2 regions of the Tardiphaga sp. 862_B3_N4_1 genome follow, and region 2 is predicted to be linked to the other one. Evidence: predicted binding sites of a transcription regulator. Region 2 holds the regulator's gene; the other holds the start of a gene.
The links. The regulator PhoB, encoded in region 2, activates phosphate uptake and scavenging genes when phosphate is short. The targets are predictions, from matches to a motif close to TGTCATNNANCTGTCAT.

Region 1 (3,082 bases), on a different contig from region 2:
AAGCGTCATCACCGGCGAGAACGGCGCTTTGTCGGCGTAAGAGAGGCCCGTGCGCTCGACAATCTTGCGGACCAGCGAGAAGCCGTTGGAGTGGACGCCAGACGAGGCCATGCCGATGACGGCATCGCCCACGCCGATATCATTGGTCGGCAGCAGCGTGCCGCGCTCGGCAGCGCCGACCGAGAAACCTGCGAGGTCGTAGTCGCCGTCTTTGTACAGGCCGGGCATCTCGGCGGTCTCGCCGCCGATGAGCGCGCAGCCGGACTCACGGCAGCCCTCTGCGATACCAGCAACAATTGAGGCGGTGGCTTCTGGGTCGAGCTTGCCGCATGCGAAGTAGTCGAGAAAGAACAGCGGCTCGGCGCCCTGGACCACGAGGTCGTTGACCGACATGGCGACGAGATCGATGCCGATGCCGTTATGGATGCCGGCTTCGATAGCGATCTTGACCTTGGTGCCAACGCCGTCGGTAGCGGCGACGAGAACCGGATCCTTGAAGCCGGCGGCCTTGAGGTCGAACAGTCCGCCGAAGCCGCCGATCTCGGCGTCAGCGCCGGCACGGGCGGTTGCGCGAACCATCGGCTTGATGAGGTCCACCAGACGGTTGCCAGCATCGATATCGACGCCCGCGTCCGCGTAAGTGAGGCCTTTTTTCTGGTCGGTCATGCCGGGTATCCTGCCGGAGCTGCGAAACTGTGTATTTTCGGCTGGTTACGTCGGAATCCCCGCCTGCGCAATGGCTCGTAAACGCTATCCCGATTACTATGTAGGCGGTAAGCCGGTCGGAGCCCCCAAGCTCGGATTGCGAAACAGGCCGGAGCCGGGAAGCGCCGCGTGAGTATCCCCAATTTAATCACCCTCGGGCGCATCCTGCTGGTGCCCGTGATCGTCTGGGCGATTGCCTCGAACCAGATGGAAATCGCCTTTGCAATCTTCGTGATTGCGGGGGTCAGCGATGCCGTGGACGGCTTTCTCGCCAAGCGTTTCAACATGGCCAGCGAACTCGGTGCGCTGCTCGACCCCTTGGCCGATAAGGCGCTGCTGGTCTCGATCTATGTCTCCCTGGGGATATGGGGGGCAGTTCCGCGCTGGATCGTGATTCTCGTGGTGTCGCGGGATATCATGATCGTGGGCGCCGTCATTGTGTCGTGGTTGTTCGGCAAACCGATCCCGATGAAGCCGCTGATGGTATCGAAGCTCAATACGGTGGCGCAGGTGGCCTTCGCAGCCTTGGTTCTTGCTGCCCTCGGATTTGGTTTCAAATCCTCGCCTTACGATTTGATTTTAATGGGCTTTGTGACCGTCTTGACGCTGCTCTCTGTGTCCTTCTATCTCGTCGAGTGGATGCGACACATGAGCACCATCGAACCCGGTCAAGAGCCCCGGTAAACCGGTATTCGTGACGTTCGCCGGCGGAGCCGGCAGGAGTATTTGCGTGGTCGCCCGCGTCCAACCCCGTCAACTGGCGTTCGCGCTGCCCCATGCGGAGAGTCTGTCCCGCGACAACTTCCTTGAGGGCCCGGCCAATGCCGAGGCGCTGGGACTGATCGACTGCTGGCCGGACTGGCCGAACCGGGTCATGCTCCTTGTCGGCCCGGAAGGGTCCGGCAAGAGCCATCTGGCGGCGATCTGGGCCGAGGAGGCCGGGGCACGCTCCACCATGGCGCACAGCCTGACGGCTGCGACGGTTCCGGCTGAGTTGGTGACCAACGCACTGGTGGTGGAGGATCTCAATGCCGGTGCCTTCGACGAGCGGGCGCTGTTCCATCTTCTTAATCTGGCACGTCAGGACAACGCCTATGTGCTGATTACGGCGCGGGTCGCCCCGGCCGCCATGGAGGTCGAGTTGCGCGATCTGCGGTCGCGGCTCCGTGCGATCCCGGTAGTCAATCTGCTGCCGCCGGATAACGGGTTGTTTCGGGCGCTGATCGTGAAGTTTTGCGCCGACCGCCAGCTCAGCATCGACGAGAGCGTGGTCAGCTATGTGGCCAGCCGCATCGAGCGGTCATTCGCCGCCGCCCGCCATACGGTGGAATTGCTGGATAGCGAGGCGCTCCGGCTTGGGCGGCCGGTGACCCGTGCATTGGCTGCGGAACTGCTGCGCGACGCCTGACTTAGCCTTGGACGTCAAACGCGGCGCGTCACACCGTGCCTTGACGGCGCGGCAGGCAGGTTCCTCAATGTCATCGAAGCGTCACGCAACTGACGCAATGTCCGCTGTGATTTGCCGGCACTATAGCGCTGCTTGAACTGGATGGATTGCTGTCTCATGGACTCCGCAGAAGAGATTGTTATTGAAGAGAAAAAGGGCGAAGCGAAGCCGGCAGAGGTGGTCGCGTCGGGTCCCGAGCGCTTCATCAATCGCGAGCTGTCCTGGCTGCATTTCAATCGCCGCGTCCTTGAGGAGTCCGTCAATCCGGGCCATCCGGCGCTGGAGCGCGTCCGCTTCCTGTCGATTTCCGCAAACAACCTTGATGAATTCTTCATGGTCCGCGTCGCCGGTATCAAAGCGCAGGTCCGTGAGGGAATCAGCGAGCGCAGTCCGGACGGCTTGACCCCGGCCGAGCAACTGGTGCTGATCAACAGCGCGGTCTCCAAGCTCGGCAGCGACCAGCAGGCGATCTGGCGCGACCAGCGCGGCATGCTGGCCGATGTCGGAATCGTGCTGCTCGACGGCAAGGAGGTCAGCAAAGCCGACCGGTCCTGGATCGAGGACCACTTCCTCCACAATATTTTCCCGCTGCTGACGCCGCTGGCGATCGACCCGGCGCATCCGTTCCCGTTCATTCCGAGTCTGGGCTTCACCATCGCGCTGCATCTGTCGCGGGTGTCCGACGGCAAGACGATGAACGCGCTGATCCGCATGCCCGGCAAGATCGATCGCTTCATCCGCCTGCCGACCCCCGGCAAGGACGGCGCGGTCCGCCTTATCACGCTGGAACAGGCCACTGGCCTGTTCATCGCGCGTCTATTCCCGGGCTACACTGTTCAGGGGCAGGGTGCCTTCCGCATCATCCGCGACAGTGAACTTGAAGTCGAAGAAGAGGCCGAGGATCTGGTCCGGCTGTTCGAGACTGCGCTG
Region 2 (3,082 bases):
GACAGCAAAATGAGTGAGCTTTCTGTGTCGTCTGGCGTTCCTTCCGTCTCGATGCCGCCGCCGTCGGCCCTGCAGGGCGAGACCCGTCCCAAGGTCACCGTGCGCGACCTGAACTTCTACTATGGCGAACACCACGCTCTGAAGAAGATCAACCTGACGCTGATGGCGAACCGCGTGACTGCGTTTATCGGCCCGTCGGGCTGCGGCAAGTCCACGCTGCTGCGCATCTTCAACCGCATGTATGACCTGTATCCCGGCCAGCGCGCCGAAGGTCAGCTCATGCTCGACAACCAGAACGTTCTGGATCCGAAGCTGGATCTCAACCTGCTGCGCGCCCGCGTCGGCATGGTGTTCCAGAAGCCGACCCCGTTCCCGATGACGATCTATGAAAACATCGCCTTCGGTATCCGCCTCTATGAAAAGATCTCCAAGTCGGAGATGGACGTGCGCGTCGAGAAAGCGCTGCGCGGCGGTGCGCTGTGGAACGAAGTCAAGGACAAGCTCAACGCCTCGGGCCTCAGCCTGTCGGGCGGTCAGCAGCAGCGCCTGTGCATCGCGCGCACCATCGCGGTGCGGCCGGAAGTGATCCTGTTCGACGAGCCGTGCTCGGCGCTGGATCCGATCTCGACCGCGAAGATCGAGGAGCTGATCGACGAGTTGAAGGATCAGTACACGATCGCGATCGTGACCCATAACATGCAGCAAGCCGCCCGCGTCTCCGACAGCACGGCCTTCATGTATCTCGGCGAGCTGATCGAGTTCGATCAGACCAACAAGATCTTCACATCACCGACCGATCGCCGCACCCAGGATTACATCACCGGCCGCTTCGGCTGACGCGACATATTCGCGGGAGGATTTAGATATGGCTTTTGAACACACCACCAAGGCTTTCGATGACGATCTGCAGGAGCTGACCCGTCTCGTCGCCGAGATGGGTGGCCTTGCGGAACGGCAGATTGTCGAATCCGTCGACGCGCTGATCCGCCGGGATGTCGCGCTCGGTGCGCGCGTCGTCGCCACCGACGCCGAGATCGACCAGTTGCAGCGCACGATCGAAGAGCGCGCCGTGCTGACCATCGCCAAGCGCCAGCCGATGGCTGTCGATTTGCGCGAGATCGTCGGCGCGCTGCGTGTCGCCACCGATCTGGAACGTATCGGCGATCTCTCCAAGAACATCGGCAAGCGCGTCAATGCACTCGACAGCGACTTCCATCCGCTGAAGCTGATCCGCGGCCTCGAACACATGACCGACCTCGTGACCACCCAGGTCAAGGCCGTGCTCGACGCCTATGCCGCACACGATCTGCCGGCCGCGATGACGGTGTGGAAGGGCGACGAGGAAATCGACGCGATCTGCACCTCGCTGTTCCGCGAGCTCCTTACCTATATGATGGAAGATCCGCGCAACATCTCGTTCTGTATCCACCTGATGTTCTGCGCCAAGAACATCGAGCGGATCGGCGACCATGCCACCAATATTGCGGAAACCGTGTTCTACATGATCGAGGGTCAGCAGATCCTCGACAAGCGCCCGAAGGGCGACATGACCACATTCGCGAATACGCCGACTGTCTGAAGCATGGCCCTGAAAAGTGGAAGCCAGTCTTCCGCAAGGATCATGATTTAAAGACTTGTCGGACGTCACTGAGGATATTGATCAAGATGGCTGTGAATGCACGCATTCTGGTTGTGGAAGATGAAGAGGCACTAACGACGCTGCTTCGCTACAACCTCGACGCCGAAGGCTATGACGTTGAAACTGTCGCGCGCGGCGACGATGCCGACACCCGCTTGAAGGAGCGGGTGCCGGATCTCGTGGTGCTCGACTGGATGCTGCCGGGTCTGTCCGGTATCGAACTGTGCCGCCGCCTGCGCGCACGGCCCGAAACCAAGGCATTGCCGATCATCATGCTGACGGCGCGCGGCGAAGAGAGCGAGCGCGTTCGCGGTCTCGCCACCGGCGCCGACGACTATATCGTCAAGCCGTTCTCGGTGCCGGAGCTCCTCGCCCGCGTGAAGGGCCTGCTCCGTCGTGCCGCTCCCGAGCGTCTCGCCACCGTCCTGGCGTTTGGCGACATCGAACTCGACCGTGACAAGCGCCGCGTCGTGCGCTCGAGCCGTCCGATCGATCTCGGTCCGACCGAATATCGCCTGCTGGAGTTCTTCCTGGAACATCCGGGCCGCGTGTTCAGCCGCGAGCAGTTGCTCGACAGCGTCTGGGGCCGCGACATCTATATCGACGAGCGCACCGTCGACGTGCATATCGGCCGTCTGCGCAAGCTGCTCAATCCCGCCGGCGAGCCCGATCCGATCCGCACCGTGCGCGGCGCCGGCTACGCGCTGGATGACCGGTTCGACAAGGCGGCGGAGTAATACTCCGCTATCGACAGTTATTCTCGTCATGGCCGGGCTTGTCCCGGCCATCCACGTCTTTGTGTTCGGCCAAGACGTGGATACCCGGCATTCGCCGGGTATGACGGCGGAGAGGTCTCCGCTCACAATTCCCCCAAAACAAAAAAATGCCCGGCTCATCACCGGGCATTTTCATTTGGTTTAGATGCTTTCCAGCTCAGCGCGTCGGCTTTGGCACCGCGCGGCGGCGGTCGCTGGCCGGCTGATAGGCGATGCGCGAGTGATGCGCGCAATAGGGGGCGCCGGCCAGGGCCTTGCCGCCGCAGAAGTAGAAGTCCGCGCTCGACGGATCGCCGATCGGCCAATGGCAGGTGGCTTCGTTGAGTTCGACCAGCGACAGGCGCTGGCTGATCGGCACGATGTTGTCATAGGCGATCGGGTCGGGCTCGGCCTCGATCTCGTAATTATGGGCCAGCGCGGTATTGCCGCGTGCCATCGGGCGGGCGACGCGTACCATCTGCTGCGCCGGGCGCGCCTTGCGCTGCCGCGGAGCTGCCGAGGAGGGGCTCTTGGCACGGCCGGACAGGCCAAGGCGGTGAACCTTGCCGATCACGGCGTTGCGGGTCACGTTACCGAGTTCCGCAGCGATCTGGCTGGCGGAAAGGCCGCCTTCCCAGAGTTTCTTCAACTGTTCGACGCGATCGTCGGTCCATGTCATTACCGTCAT

Region 1: a site for PhoB is predicted at 2,182-2,198, ahead of AB8B02_RS12280 (RNA degradosome polyphosphate kinase). Genes of this name have one in related genera too.

Annotation. Positions count from the first base shown of each region.
Region 1 covers NZ_JBPWQB010000001.1:2,601,657-2,604,738, reverse strand. Annotated here, with positions in the region: gene purM (phosphoribosylformylglycinamidine cyclo-ligase) at 1-666, opposite strand, end outside; gene AB8B02_RS12290 (CDP-alcohol phosphatidyltransferase family protein) at 835-1,389, shown strand; gene AB8B02_RS12285 (chromosomal replication initiator DnaA) at 1,436-2,113, shown strand; gene AB8B02_RS12280 (RNA degradosome polyphosphate kinase) at 2,270-3,082, shown strand, end outside.
Region 2 covers NZ_JBPWQB010000002.1:2,031,057-2,034,138, forward strand. Annotated here, with positions in the region: gene pstA (phosphate ABC transporter permease PstA) at 1-13, shown strand, start outside; gene pstB (phosphate ABC transporter ATP-binding protein PstB) at 10-837, shown strand; gene phoU (phosphate signaling complex protein PhoU) at 866-1,579, shown strand; gene phoB (phosphate regulon transcriptional regulator PhoB) at 1,672-2,376, shown strand; gene AB8B02_RS26870 (GcrA family cell cycle regulator) at 2,573-3,082, opposite strand.